2 regions of the Lacrimispora indolis DSM 755 genome follow, and region 1 is predicted to be linked to the other one. Evidence: a T-box and tRNA genes for the amino acid it is inferred to sense, from the RefSeq annotation. Region 1 holds a T-box; the other holds one or more tRNA genes.

What was found. A T-box is a leader RNA that pairs with one kind of tRNA and senses whether it is charged. The one in region 1 lies ahead of tyrS (tyrosine--tRNA ligase), so its partner is inferred to be a tRNA-Tyr.
Region 2: it encodes a tRNA-Tyr, which carries the amino acid that the T-box ahead of tyrS (tyrosine--tRNA ligase) is inferred to sense. The anticodon was not compared.

What each region holds. Positions count from the first base shown of each region.
Region 1 is NZ_AZUI01000001.1:3,167,286-3,175,052, forward strand. Features, by position in the region: gene thiH (2-iminoacetate synthase ThiH) at 1-912, shown strand, start outside; gene K401_RS0115245 (thiamine phosphate synthase) at 928-1,506, shown strand; T-box leader at 1,575-1,831, shown strand; gene tyrS (tyrosine--tRNA ligase) at 1,873-3,099, shown strand; gene K401_RS0115260 (transaldolase family protein) at 3,571-4,257, shown strand; gene K401_RS0115265 (NAD(P)-dependent oxidoreductase) at 4,296-5,150, shown strand; gene K401_RS0115270 (DUF4867 family protein) at 5,207-5,872, shown strand; gene K401_RS0115275 (type 2 periplasmic-binding domain-containing protein) at 5,917-6,987, shown strand; gene K401_RS0115280 (tripartite tricarboxylate transporter TctB family protein) at 7,078-7,545, shown strand; gene K401_RS0115285 (tripartite tricarboxylate transporter permease) at 7,549-7,767, shown strand, end outside.
Region 2 is NZ_AZUI01000001.1:1,844,344-1,852,110, forward strand. Features, by position in the region: gene K401_RS0108820 (ABC transporter permease) at 1-301, shown strand, start outside; gene K401_RS0108825 (guanylate kinase) at 372-959, opposite strand; gene K401_RS0108830 (aminotransferase class I/II-fold pyridoxal phosphate-dependent enzyme) at 1,229-2,692, opposite strand; gene K401_RS0108835 (hypothetical protein) at 2,860-3,090, shown strand; tRNA gene K401_RS0108840 (tRNA-Lys) at 3,191-3,263, opposite strand; tRNA gene K401_RS0108845 (tRNA-Phe) at 3,267-3,339, opposite strand; tRNA gene K401_RS0108850 (tRNA-Met) at 3,388-3,461, opposite strand; tRNA gene K401_RS0108855 (tRNA-Tyr) at 3,508-3,589, opposite strand; tRNA gene K401_RS0108860 (tRNA-Thr) at 3,611-3,683, opposite strand; tRNA gene K401_RS0108865 (tRNA-Val) at 3,720-3,792, opposite strand; tRNA gene K401_RS0108870 (tRNA-Asp) at 3,815-3,888, opposite strand; rRNA gene K401_RS0108875 (23S ribosomal RNA) at 3,982-6,874, opposite strand; rRNA gene rrf (5S ribosomal RNA) at 7,451-7,568, opposite strand; rRNA gene K401_RS0108885 (16S ribosomal RNA) at 7,669-7,767, opposite strand, start outside.

The DNA of each region.
Region 1 (7,767 bases):
TTTGGCAACAGTGTGAATCTGTTTACTCCGGTTTATATTTCCAATTATTGTGAAAATTTCTGCATTTACTGCGGTTTTCATTGCAATAACCGGATCAGCCGTGCCAAGCTGGGTGAGGAAGACATTGAGAAGGAAATGAGGGCCATTGCAAAAAGTGGACTTAAGGAAGTCCTGATCCTGACAGGGGAAAGCAGGAAAATGTCGGATGTGAAATATATAGGGGAAGCCTGTAAAATTGCCCGGAAATATTTTAAGGCAGTAGGGTTGGAAGTGTATCCCATGAATTCGGATGAATATGCCTATCTTCACCGGTGCGGTGCCGATTATGTAACGGTCTTTCAGGAAACTTACCATACTGAGAAATATGAGACTCTGCACCTGGCCGGGCACAAACGGATTTTCCCCTACCGCTTTGCTGCCCAGGAGAGGGCCCTGAAGGGAGGAATGCGGGGAGTGGGGATCGCCGCCCTTCTGGGGCTGGATGATTTCCGGAAAGATGCCTTCGCAACCGGCATGCATGCCTATCTGCTGCAGCGAAAGTATCCTCATGCAGAAATTTCCTTCTCATGTCCCCGCCTGCGTCCGATCATCAACAATAATAAAATCAATCCCATGGATGTTCATGAGCCCCAGCTTTTGCAGGTAGTAACGGCATACCGCCTGTTCATGCCCTTTGCAGGCATTACGGTGTCCACCAGGGAATGTGCCCGGGTACGGGATAACCTGGTAAACATTGCAGCCACAAAAATTTCCGCAGGGGTGAGTACCGGAATCGGCGGACATGCGGATGAAACGGAGCAAAAGGGGGACAGTCAGTTTGAGATTTCAGACGGCCGTTCCGTGGACGCGGTCATGAAGGATTTGCTAAGGCTTGGTATGCAGCCGGTCATGAGTGATTATCTGTATGTATAACAGGAGGTATAACGTATGGGATCGAACGAATTTTATCAGGGAATCATAGCAGTGACCAACCGGCATTTATGCAGCCGTCCATTTTTAGAACAAATAGAATCTGTCTGCAGACTGCAGCCCAGGGCATTGGTCCTGAGGGAAAAGGATATGGAGGAGGAAGAATACCAAAGGCTGGCCCGTCTTGTACTTCCAATATGCGAAAACTTTCAGGTACCCTGTATTCTTCATTCTTTTTCCGATACGGCGAAGAAACTGCATGTGGATAAGATACATTTGCCTCTTTTGAAATTACAGGAACAAGGAAGGGCGGAACCGGAGTTTTCTGTCATAGGCACTTCCGTTCATTCGGTACAGGAGGCGCGAAGAGCAGAGGAACTGGGAGCCACTTATGTAATTGCCGGGCATATTTTTAAAACCGGCTGTAAACCCGGCGTGCCTCCCAGAGGACTTGATTTTCTGGAGGAAGTATGCGGTGCTGTCAGCATTCCTGTTTATGCCATTGGAGGGATGCTGCTTACCGTGAGCTGCCTAAAGGAGATAAAGGAAAGGGGTGCGGCGGGAATGTGCGTAATGTCAGGCCTGATGAAAGAGTAAATTCGAAAAACCCCTCTTGACAAATTAATCAAACCAACATATACTAGTCAATAACTTCATAAACAAATGTAAAAGCGTTGATAAGAACAAGTAGCAGTTTGAAGGACCACACAGAAAGCAGCCGGCAGATGAGAGGCGCGTGGAAAACGGATTGTGAATACATCTTTGAGCTTCGTACCCAACGGCTGAGATGCCAAGTAGGCTGCGACGGATTCCCGCACCCGTTATTGTGCTAGAGTATCGCATCAGGTACTCAAAGAGGTAGGCAGCGTGAGCTGTTTATAAACTTAAGGTGGTAACACGAGACTTCAGCCTCGTCCTTTTGATAGGACGGGGTTTATTTTTTTATGAAAAAGGAGAATGACGATGACGATTTATGAAGAATTAAAAGCCCGGGGCCTGATCGCCCAGGTGACAAACGAAGAAGAGATCAGTAAAATGGTAAACGAAGGAAAGGCCGTATTTTATATTGGATTTGATCCCACGGCAGACAGTCTTCATGTAGGTCATTTTATGGCCCTGTGTTTAATGAAACGCCTTCAGGAGGCAGGCAATAAGCCTATCGCCCTTATCGGCGGAGGAACCGGTATGGTTGGAGATCCGTCCGGAAGAAGCGACATGCGTCAGATGATGACCGTGGATATGATCCAGCATAACTGTGACTGCTTTAAAAAGCAGATGAGCCGTTTTATCGACTTTTCCGAAGGAAAGGCCCTTATGGTCAACAATGCTGACTGGCTGCTGGAGTTAAATTATATTGATTTTCTCAGGGAGGTAGGCCCGCACTTTTCCGTTAACCGCATGCTGTCCGCTGAATGCTATAAGCAGCGTATGGAAAAGGGATTAAGTTTCCTGGAGTTCAACTACATGATCATGCAGAGCTATGACTTTTATGAGCTGTTTAACCGCTATGGCTGCAACATGCAGTTTGGAGGAGATGACCAGTGGAGCAATATGCTTGGGGGCACGGAGCTGATCCGCCGGAAGCTGGGAAAGGATGCCCATGCCATGACCATTACCCTGCTTTTAAATTCCGAAGGAAACAAGATGGGAAAAACCCAGTCCGGTGCCGTGTGGCTTGATCCGGAAAAGACTTCTCCCTTTGATTTCTTCCAGTACTGGAGAAACATTGCCGATGCGGATGTACTAAAATGCCTGCGAATGCTCACCTTCCTTCCTATTGAGCAGATCGACGAAATGGACGGCTGGGAAGGCAGCCAGCTGAACGAGGCAAAGGAAATCCTGGCCTATGAGCTGACCAAGCTGGTACACGGGGAAGAGGAAGCCCAAAGATCAAAAGAGAGTGCCAGGGCACTGTTTACCGGAGGCAATGCGGCAGATATGCCAACCTGTGAGCTGGATGAGGCGGATTTTATTAACGAAAGCATTGACATCCTGTCCATTCTTCAAAAATCCGGCTTAGCACCCAGCCGTTCTGAGGCAAGGCGCAATGTGGAGCAGGGAGGAGTGATCGTGGAAGGAGAGGCTGTTTCTGATGCAAAGACTGTTTTCACAAAGGAGCAGTTGTCCGGAGATGGGATGATAGTAAAGAGAGGCAAGAAAAAGTTTGTAAGGGTGATTGCAAAGCAATAAAAAAGAAGATGCTGAAAAATAGATGCGATTCAGCTAAAACTTCACACCTTTTAGAGATAGAACAGGGCATGCAAAAATGCATATCCTGTTCTTTTTTTGAAAATTGCTCCATGAGTTCTGTGCGGACCAATGAGATTAAAACCTAGAGTCCCGGTGATATTACAGCAGCCGGATGCTTGCCCCGTTCTGCTTCAATAAGGTTATGAGAAGGGGAGAGGGGGTTCCGGGTGCTGAAACTTGGGAGATCATAAAAATTCCGTCAATCTGCATAAAATTGATTAAATGATTTAAACAATATGACAAAATATAAAAACCGCCAAATTATCCATTGACATATGGATTATATTACTATAATATAAACAATAAAATTAAACATAAAAGACAAAAACCAAAAACCAAAAACAGAGCATTGAGTAAAATTGATTTAATTAATTAATAAAATTAATAAACATAATGAGGAGGACTTAGGCTATGAAGTATTTTTTAGACAGCGCAAAGCTTGATGAGATTCAGTTTGCTTACAACACATTTGGTATTGATGGTGTGACAACGAATCCAAGGCATATCATGCTTAGCGGAAAACCATTTCTTACGGCAATCCATGGCATTGCAGATTGGATAAAATCCCAGGGACTGGATGGGTATGACCGTTTTCCTGTATCAGTGGAAATCAATCCTCACCTGGATGAAGCAGAGGCCATGATAACGGAAGCCAGAAAGATTGCTGCAATCAGTTCTAATTTTGTAATCAAAATTCCCGCAACAGAGGCAGGAATGACTGCGGCCAGAAAACTGGAGGCAGAAGGCATCCGCACGAATGTAACATTGGTGTTTTCACCTGCCCAGGCCATTCTTCCAGCCAGGAATCATTCTCTGTTCGTATCCCCATTCATCGGATGGAAGGAGGCCAACGGTGAGGATTGTAAGGCTTACATACAAAATATTGTGGATATCTATAAGAATTATGGCTTTTACAAAAAGACACAGATTATCTGTGCGGCGATCCGTACTCCCAAGCAGATTGTGGAATGTGCCGTGGCAGGAGCCGACATTGTGACAACCGGCCTGGATGTATATCGGGATACCATGAAACACGCTTATACCAACCAGGGGATTGAAACCTTTATCAATGCCTGGGATAACACCATTACAGAATAGTGGGCGTAAGGAAATGAACGAGAAGGAGAGGCTGGGATATGAAGATCGGATTTATCGGACTTGGCATCATGGGCGAGTCCATGTGTGAGAATATAGTGAAAAAGCATGATGATACAGTCTATGTGTTTGACTTTGTAAAGGAAAAGGCGGACTTACTGGCGGCTAAAGGTGCTGTGGCGTGCAGGGATTCCGTGGAACTGGCAAAGGTGTCTGATGTGATTATTTCAATGGTCCCCAAGTCAGAGCACTCCAAAGCAGTGTACACGGGGATCCTGGAAGTGCTGGATTCCACGAAAACCTGCATTGACATGAGTACCATAGATCCCAGCGTATCAGTGAAAATTGCAGAGATGGTGAAAAAGACAGGAGCCGGATTCATCGATGCCCCGGTGGTAAAGTCAAAACCTGCGGCTGTTGCAGGTAAATTAGGAATCTATGTGGGCGGCGATGAGGAAACCTATGAGAGAATGCGCCCCATCCTCCTTTACATGGGAGAAAATGTAAAGCATATGGGGGAAAACGGCAAGGGGCTGGTAATGAAGATCTGCCACAATGCCCTGGTATCCCAGATTCAGAATGGGGTCAATGAAACCATTGCCTTAGCGGCAAGAAATGGAATTTCCCTTATGGATTATGGGGAAGCCGTCTCCTATGGCGGGGGCCAGAACTTTTATCTGGATTCCAAGAAAGCCTTTCTTGATGCAGAGGATTATACGACTGCCTTCTCAGTGGAAAACATGGCAAAGGATGTAAGTATCTGCATGAAGCTGGCAGATGAATGCGGCTTTTCAATGCCTGGAGAGCAGGCAGTATGGGGGGTTTATGAAAAGGCTATGGAAGCCGGATATGGAAATGAGGATTTTTGCGCTACTATAAAAATAGTAAAAAGATAGGAGCGCTTAAAAAAGTCCGGTCACAGATTCAGAGGAAGATGATAATGAGGAATATGATGATTAAACGGTTAAACGAAGTCAACGATGTGGCAGTCCGCTCTGTTTTTGATGAGGAATTTAAAACATATGGACGGGTGGTCACAGGATATGATTTCTCGGACATGGTGTCTTACATGGAAGAAAAATCTCTTATACCGGAAAACGGCAACATATACCTGGCTTCTGTTCCTGAGATGGAACAGGTGCCTGGGGCAGCTTTTTTAAGAGATGGGTTTTACGGCGGGATGGACATACAGGTAGGGTACTGTAATGGAAGAAATACCGCTTACAATGGATTTGAATATCACAAAGGCAGTGAGATCAATATCGCCGTGACGGATTTCATGGTGGTTTTAGGCCATGTATGGGAGATTAAGGATAATACATACAAGACAGAGGATGCAAAGGTGTTTTTTGTGGAAAAAGGGACAGTTGTTGAGATGTACCAGACCACGCTCCACTTGTCACCCTGCCGGGTAACGGATGAAGGGTTTAAAGATATTATAATCCTTCCAAGGGGAACGAATACGCCTTTGGAGCATAAGCCGGAGGCAGCGGAGGACGAAGGAAAACTGCTTTTGCAGCGCAACAAATGGGTCATTGCCCATCCGGAACGGGAACCCTTGATCAGGCAGGGCGCTGTTCCGGGACTTATAGGGGAAAATAAGGAACTTAAGTATTAAGGGAATTGAAAAGCAAAAACAAATAATATATCAGGAGGTTGTATATGAAAAAGAGAATATTAGCAATGGTACTTGCAGCTGTTACAGCAGTTTCCCTGGCAGGATGCGGTGCGTCCGCCACACAATCGGAACCATCCGGAAATACCTCGAAGGAGTCAACCGCAGCCGCGGGAGGCCAAAGCGGTGCAACCATCAAAATTATATGTCCTTACGGCGTAGGCGGCACTGCTGATTCCATTGCGCGAAAGTATGCGCTGGTTGCCGGTAAGGTTCATCCGGAATACAATTTTATCGTGGAAAATATGACAGGCGGAGACGGTTTTTCTGCGGCAAACTATTACACTGATTTGGATCCGTCCACAAAGGAACTGCTGGTTTATGGTTATGGTGTGGCATACCGTCATGATCTTGGCAAGAAATATCAGACTGAGGTTGTGGACTTTGACCGCAGTGACATATATCCGGTTGCATCCATTGATGACAGGACTTGGATTATGTACGGAAAACCAGGCACGACCCTGGCGGATATCCTGGAGAAATCCAGGAATGGCGGCATCAAGATGTCTGGCGGGAATCCCCTTTCTGATCCCCATCTGGCATTAGGCTCCCTGGTAGCTTTGGAAGGCGGTAAAGTGATGGTGGTTCCCTATGACGGAGGCGCTGCCCAGAAGAAGGGGCTGACTGACGGGGAAGTGGATGTGTTTGTTGGCACTACTCAGGTCGCCTTAGAGGATGTAGAGGCAGGGACAATGACTCCGATCCTTGCATTCTCTGATCAGGCTTTTGAAGGCTTCAAGAGTCCTGATGGGGAAATCACTGTTCCGGGAATTGCCGGTGAAACCAAGGCTCCCGAACTGAATGGATCCGCAGATTATACAGGTTCCATTTTGGCGGCAGGCGGATTTATTGCAGTACGTACCGGTGCGGATCAGGCATGGATCGATCAGGTTGCACAGATTTCCAAAGATGTATGGGCGGATCCTGAATACAGTGACTGGATCAGTGAGATTAAGCTGAATAAGTTTGAAGTGTATGGAGAAGATGCAAAAGTACATCTGGAAGAAGCTTGTGCCAAGGCGGTTGCTGCATTTGACACCTTGAGCGGGCAGCAGTAGGAGACGGCTGGAAGATCGGCCGGGAGGGCTTTTGCCGGAATGCCCTCCTTGCCATTTTCTTCAGCAATTGGAGAAAGGATGTGTGATTCAGTGAAATTTAAGATTAAGACTTATTTTTGGTCCGGGCTTATCATGGGACTGTTTAGTATCGCAATGCTGGTAGTCATGCCGTCTGAAGTGCGCCTTCCCATGTACGACTCAGGTGCGCCAAGTCCGCGGATCATCCCGGGTATCTGTCTTACAGGAGTTTTGATCTGCTCCGCTGTACTGCTGATACAAAGCTTAATATTTAAAAAAGATAGAGTGATAGAATTTGACTGGAAAAAAGAGAAGCCCTGTATTTTCATGATTTTATTGCTGTGTTTCTTTACTTTCCTGACAATCAAAGCGGGATTTATTCTTGCCGTAGTCATCGTGTTTCCTGTGATGTTATTTTACTGCGGTGAGAGGAAGCCATTTATTTACATATTCACTGTGGCAGCAGGAATCGGTATCTTTTACCTGTTCAAGTATGTATTCCACGTTTCATTGCCTGGTTTTCCGGGATTTGGAGGTTGAGTTATGGGAGATATTCAGCAGATTCTGCTTGCACTGCAGCAGGTTTTTACGATTGGTAATTTAGCGGTCATTCTTGGCGGACTGATTCTGGGAATGATTGTAGGATGTATTCCGGGACTTAGCGTAACCCTTGGCATCATTTTACTTCTTCCCCTCACCTACAGCTTTTCTTCGCCGGACACGGCCATCATTTCCCTTCTGGCTGTTTATGTAGGCGGTATG
Region 2 (7,767 bases), 1.3 Mb from region 1:
TCTGGTTATTGTAGGGCGCTCCGCAGTAGCCAATCCTTCCGCAGCTATCTCACCATATGATACCGATGCCATTGCGGCATGTATCATTGGCGGTGCCTCCTTTATGGGTGGAAAAGGAACCATCTGGGGAACCCTGATCGGCGCCCTGATGATCTCTACCATTCGAAATGGTTTAACACTCTTAAATACTTCAAGCTCCGTACAGTACGTTGTTATCGGCCTTGTAATAATCGCCGCCGTATTTATCGACGTAACAAGAACCCGTATGGAAGCAAAGGCCAAACGGCTTGCCGCTAAATAAAAATCAACTTTAAAATAAGCATGAAAGTCGCTATGGAATCCCATATCCCTTTCATGCTTATTTTAATCATTTATATCTCAGCAGTCACAGCTTTTACGATCTCATCCAGGCACGTTTCCAGCTCCTGATTGCAGAACCGCCTATGTATTCCGCATCGAACCAGATTCTCTTCTTTAAAGTCCTCTTCATCGGCCAGAAACCTTCTGCAAAGCTCCTTATATTTTGGTGTCTTCTGTCCCCTTTCCCGTCTGATTGCTCTCAAAAGCCGGTCCCCGTCATCAACCTCAACATAAATAGGAAACAGCCTGTCCTTTCCAAAGTAATCCCTGGTCTTTTCATAAGATTCCAAAGTTCCGATCATTAAATACCCATTTTTCTCTTCTAAATTAATCTGACCGTCATCAACAGTAAAATAACTCCACGGCCCATAAATGGTTTCATACGTCCTCTCCTCAATAAGCCTGTTTTCTTTCCTGAATTCCTCCAGTTTATCCATGGTAGTAAAATGATATTCCACCCCATCCCGTTCTCCATCCCGGATCGGTCTGGTGGTATATAAAACAACTCTCTTTAATTGAGGAAGCCTCTTTAAAAGTCTTTTATAAATCGAATCCTTTCCGGAAGCGCTCTTTCCCATTACATAGAATATTTTGCCCATTTTTTCTGCTCCATCTTTTATTCTATCTTTTATTTTATCCTGTATCTCTTTTTTATCTTTTATCTCATCTTTTGCCTTATCTTTTATCTTATCTTTTGACTTACCTTTTATCTTATCTTTTGACTTACCTTTTATCTTATCTTTTGACTTACCTTTTATCTTATCTTTTATTTTATCTTTTGACTTACCTTTTATCTTATCTTTTATTTTATCTTTTGACTTACCTTTATCTTATCCTTAATTTTGTCTTTATTTTTCTTTCCAACCACTCATACTTCATCAACCACATAAAGTTCTCTGGAATCCTCATCCTCCATACCCTGCACCGCAAGCCCCAGTTCCTTATACTTCATGATCAGGTCAATAGATGTTTTATTTAAAACCTCCCCTGGTACAACGATAGGAATTCCTGGCGGGTACACGTAAACAAATTCCGCCGATATCATTCCTTCTCCGTGGGGAATAGCGATTCTGTGCCTGGGTTCATCCATAGCCTGAGCAATGGTCAGACGACATTCCGGTGTTCTATCCAGCTCCTGACATAAGCCGATCTCACCACCTTCATAACCAGCCTCCGTGGAAAGCATAGAATCAATAGAAAGAAGGGCATTGCATAGCCGTTCAAGACCTTCCTGGGTATCAGCCAGAGTCGTTATGGCAGTCACATAGTCTGGACCGCACATTTCCATTTCCAGATGATATTCTTTTCTCAACCTGTCATCCAGCCAGGTACCCGATTTTCCCGTACCCCTTGTGGAAATGATGATCTTGGAGCGGTCCATGTCATAGATTCCATGCATCCCCTTCTCCTGATCCGTAAGAAGTTTCAGATGATTCAAGCCAGACAAAACCATTCGGATCCAATCTATTTTATCGGAGAAGAGCTTCATCTGCTTCACCCCTTCCCCGGCCATATACCGTATACAGCTCTCGATCCCCGCCATCAGCACGTAGGAAGGGCTGCTGGTTTGATATATATGCACATAGCGGTCTAATCTCCCCATATCCACATATCCTTCCCTGACATGCATAACAGCCGTCTGAGTAAAGGAAGGAAGAGTCTTATGAAGGCTTTGAATTACCACATCCGCTCCAAGCTCTAATGCGGAAACCGGAAATTTTCCCTCTCGCCCAAAGGAAAAATGCGCTCCATGAGCTTCATCCACAATAAGAGGCAGGTGAAACCTATGAACGATCTCTGCAATAGCTTTAACATCAGATACAATTCCATCATAGGTTGGGGATACTACAAATACAGCCTGAATTTCACGATGGTTCATCAACATTTCTTCTATTTTTCCTGGAATTAATCCACCTTGAATACCGAATTCCGGTATGATTTGTGGATAAATATATTCCACTTTCAACTGATTGAGGAAAACTCCATGAAATGCTGACTTATGGCAATTCCTGCTCATAAGAATGGTTCCGCCCCTTGATACAGTTCCGCTTATGGCGCTGAGTATTCCGCTGCTGCTCCCATTGATCAGATAATATGTCCTGCTGCTCCCATAAATCCCTGAAGCCCATTCCATAGACTCCTTTAAAATACCTTCCGGATGGTGTAAATTATCAAAACCTTCTATTTCCGTAATATCTAAGGAAAAAGGATTTGGAAAATCAGCCGCAAAAGATTCTTTATACTGCCTTTTATGACCCGGCATATGAAAGGGATAAAAATCCGATTTCCCATATTCCTTTAGTTTCTTTAATAAATCAGGTGTATCATTCATAGTATGAACCGCCTTCTGCCTCCATAAACCACTGGCCCATTTCCCTGCTCTTTTTCCATTCTTCTTTATAATTCGACCCCTTTAGTATAGCATCCTTATCCTCTCTTTACAATTTTTTCTCACAGCGCTATAATATAACTTCGGAAAGAAAAAAGGAGATGGTTATCATGAGATTAATTGAATTTAAAATGGAACGCCCTGGCCTGGTAAAAGCCGGAGATGACGTTCAGATCATAGAACGGGAAGGAACCAGCAGCTACAGCTATATCATAGACCCTGCTGTGGCCATGTCCGGCTGCTACATGGGAAGGGATCGTATCAAATCCGATCATGGAATTGTCAAAGAGATCAAGCACAATGATCGTGGTTATTATGTAATTGTAGAATTTGATGAATGATCCCATTTTGATGAGTAACTCTACCTTCATAAATCTCTATATCTGCAAAATTTTCTATAAAACAAAAAGCCTTGAAACATCTCTGTTTCAAGGCTTGTCCTGAGACACCGGGGACTCGAACCCCGGACAACTTGATTAAAAGTCAAGTGCTCTACCACCTGAGCTAGTATCCCATATGCCCAAAGCCGGAATCGAACCAGCGACACGAGGATTTTCAGTCCTCTGCTCTACCAACTGAGCTATCTGGGCCTATGTACTTTCATTCGTACACATTTTCCTAAAATTACTCAAAAAAAATTGCGGGGGCAGGATTTGAACCTGCGACCTTCGGGTTATGAGCCCGACGAGCTTCCAGACTGCTCCACCCCGCGTTATTTAATTATATTATATGCAGTGATTAAGATTTTAATCACCAAATGGATGGAGATGGATTCGAACCATCGAAGCGTGTCGCAACAGATTTACAGTCTGCCCCCTTTGGCCACTCGGGAACCCATCCATATTTTATTAAAGTGATGCAAGCCGATGATCGGACTCGAACCGATAACCTGCTGATTACAAATCAGCTGCTCTGCCAATTGAGCCACATCGGCACAAATCTTCTCATGCGTGTTGCTTTGCATACCGAATGGGACCTATAGGGCTCGAACCTATGACCCTCTGCTTGTAAGGCAGATGCTCTCCCAGCTGAGCTAAGATCCCATGATCAAAATTTAGTTTTAAACGACCCGGATGGGACTCGAACCCACGACCTCCGCCGTGACAGGGCGGCGCTCTAACCAACTGAGCCACCAGGCCAAAACTTATTGAAGGCTATTGCATATACCCTCAAAACCACACATTGTTACATATCTATTTTCATCCGTTTTTTTTCCTCTTACCTAAACCAACCTGGTTAAGCCCTCGACCTATTAGTGACAGTCAGCTACACATGTTGCCATGCTTCCACCTCTGCCCTATCTACCTCGTCGTCTTCAAGGGGTCTTACTCTTGCGATGGGATATCTCATCTTGAGGGGGGCTTCACGCTTAGATGCCTTCAGCGTTTATCCCTTCCCGACTTGGCTACTCTGCCATGGTGTTGATCACCAACAGATACACCAGAGGTCAGTCCATCCCGGTCCTCTCGTACTAAGGACAGCTCCTCTCAAATATCCTACGCCCACGCCGGATAGGGACCGAACTGTCTCACGACGTTCTGAACCCAGCTCGCGTACCGCTTTAATGGGCGAACAGCCCAACCCTTGGGACCTACTACAGCCCCAGGATGCGATGAGCCGACATCGAGGTGCCAAACCACTCCGTCGATGTGAACTCTTGGGAGTGATAAGCCTGTTATCCCCAGGGTAGCTTTTATCCGTTGAGCGATGGCAATCCCACTTTATACCACCGGATCACTAAGTCCTAGTTTCCTACCTGCTCCACCCGTCGGTGTCGCAGTCAAGCTCCCTTATGCCTTTGCACTCTTCGAATGGTTTCCGTCCATTCTGAGGGAACCTTTGAGCGCCTCCGATACCCTTTCGGAGGCGACCGCCCCAGTCAAACTCCCCGCCTGACATTGTCCCCCAGCCAGGTCATGGCTGCAGGTTAGAAACCCAATACCGCAAGGGTGGTATCCCAACATCGGCTCTGATAAGACTGGCGTCCTATCTTCACTGCCTCCCACCTATCCTGTACATGCAGTACCGAATCCCAGTATCAAGCTGGAGTAAAGCTCCATGGGGTCTTTCCGTCCTGGCGCAGGTAACCAGCATCTTCACTGGTACTTCAATTTCACCGGGTGCATTGTCGAGACAGCGCTCAAATCATTACGCCTTTCGTGCGGGTCGGAACTTACCCGACAAGGAATTTCGCTACCTTAGGACCGTTATAGTTACGGCCGCCGTTTACTGGGGCTTAAATTCAGAGCTTCGCGTTGCCGCTAACCCCTCCTCGTAACCTTCCAGCACCGGGCAGGCGTCAGCCCATATACCTCACCTTTCGGTTTTGCATAGACCTGTGTTTTTGCTAAACAGTTGCTTGAGCCTATTCTCTGCGGCCTGATTTCTCAGGCACCCCTTATCCCGAAGTTACGGGGTCATTTTGCCGAGTTCCTTAACAATGCTTCTCCCGCCGGCCTTAGGATTCTCTCCTCATCCACCTGTGTCGGTTTACGGTACGGGCACATATCACACAATAGCGGCTTTTCTTGACAGCCCCTACGAAGACTTCCCTACTTGTGTTCGGTACGCGTCACACCTTCCTGTTGCTGAGCGGATTTTCCATCTCAGCCAGTAAAATGCTTGCCCCGGTCTTTTCATTCCCGGGTTCTTCCTCGGTTCTGTGTCCCCACAGTTCTGATGATATGCGGTACAGGAATTTCAACCTGTTGTCCATCGACTACGTCTTTCGACCTCGCCTTAGGCCCCGACTTACCCAGAGCAGATCAGCTTTACTCTGGAAACCTTAGATATTCGGCCTGGAGGATTCTCACCTCCATCTCGCTACTCATTCCGGCATTCTCTCTTCTTAACACTCCACATCTCCTTACGGTAATGCTTCTGTGCGTTAAGAATGCTCCTCTACCAATGTGTATGAATACACATTCCACAGCTTCGGTGTCGTGTTTTAGCCCCGGACATTTTCGGCGCAGGACCTCTCGACTAGTGAGCTATTACGCACTCTTTGAATGTGTGGCTGCTTCTAAGCCAACATCCTAGTTGTCTCTGAAATCCCACATCCTTTTCCACTTAACACGCACTTTGGGACCTTAGCTGGTGGTCTGGGCTCTTTCCCTTTTGACTGCCCAACTTATCTCGTGCAGTCTGACTCCCGTACATCATCTGACCGGCATTCGGAGTTTGATATTCTTTGGTAAGCTTTGACGCCCCCTAGGAAATTCAGTGCTCTACCTCCGGCAGACTAATACGAGGCTAGCCCTAAAGCTATTTCGAGGAGAACCAGCTATCTCCGGGTTCGATTGGAATTTCTCCCCTACCCACACCTCATCGCCACCCTTTTCAACGGATGTGCGTTCGGTCCTCCATTTCCTTTTACGGAAACTTCAACCTGGACATGGGTAGATCACCCGGTTTCGGGTCTACCTTTACTGACTCATTCGCCCTATTAAGACTTGGTTTCCCTTCGGCTCCGCACCTTAAGTGCTTAACCTTGCCAGTAACGGTAACTCGCCGGACCGTTCTACAAAAAGTACGCGGTTCCACTTAAAATGTGGTTCCACAGCTTGTAAACACAGGGTTTCAGGTTCTCTTTCACTCCCCTCCCGGGGTCCTTTTCACCTTTCCTTCACAGTACTATGCGCTATCGGTCACTAAGTAGTATTTAGCCTTGGGGGGTGGTCCCCCCGAATTCCCACAAGGTTTCTCGTGTCTCGTGGTACTTTGGATCCTGCTCGCTGACTATTGCTTTCCCATACAAGGCTTTCACTTTCTATGGCCGGTCTTTCCAGGACCGTTCTGGTAACAAATCGTCTCACTTATTGCAGTCCATAACCCCGGTATGCACGCATACCGGTTTAGGCTCTTTCCATTTCGCTCGCCGCTACTTTGGAAATCGAGTTTTCTTTCTTTTCCTCCGGGTACTTAGATGTTTCAGTTCCCCGGGTTCCCGACGTATGGCTATGGATTCACCATACGACAACTGAGGTTTGCTCAGCTGGGTTTCCCCATTCAGATATCTCCGGATCAAAGGATATTTGCTCCTCCCCGAAGCTTTTCGCAGCTTATCACGTCTTTCATCGGCTCTTAGTGCCAAGGCATCCACCCTGCGCTCTTATTAGCTTAACCAATTCGATGTTCACCTGCGGGTGCGGGTGACTCATCTAAGATACATAGCGTTGTATCTCTGGTCTTAGGTTTGTTATTTCACCGTACGTTACACGGTTACTTTAACGAGTTTTGTTTGGTTACATCATAAGATGTAACACCTCGGATGTCTTGATTTTGTTTTTATACTTTGACATATAAAAACTAATCTAGATATATTTCAATATGTGGTTTTCAAGGTACATGCGCGATGCAATCAGAAGCGTGCACAATCATATGGAAAACTGTGTTGAACACTTGTGTTCATAAGCAGTTTTTTATGTGATTGTATAGGCGTGGAACGCCGTGACTGAGAAAAGCGTCAGCTTTTCGAAGTGCACCTTCGTAACCGCATCACTGTGACTGAAGTTTATCAGTCATTCGAAAGCTTGATCAACTCAAACTCACGGATCACTGGTAAAAACCAGCTATATAAAACAGCACTGCCCTGCTGAATCAGGTTAACACATTCTTTAACACAGGCTTCGCTTTTCCCTCCGCCCATTGGAACGTGTCCGTTCTATATAAAACACTCTTTCAAGTGATTTTTTTAAAGGAATCTGGCACCCACCTGCTCTCCCATGCCGTCTCCAGCATAGTACCATCGGCCGCTTAAGTCTTAACCATCGTGTTCGGGATGGGAACGGGTGTCTCCCCTAAGCGCATCGGCACCAGAAATTTTACGTCTTTCTTAGTGTTTCCTTATTATTCTTTTTTACTTCTTTTGAAAACCAAAGACTCAACAGTATATAAAACCCTTACTTCTTCTTCCTTAGAAAGGAGGTGATCCAGCCGCACCTTCCGATACGGCTACCTTGTTACGACTTCACCCCAGTTATCAGTCCCGCCTTCGGCAGCTCCCTCCTTGCGGTTGG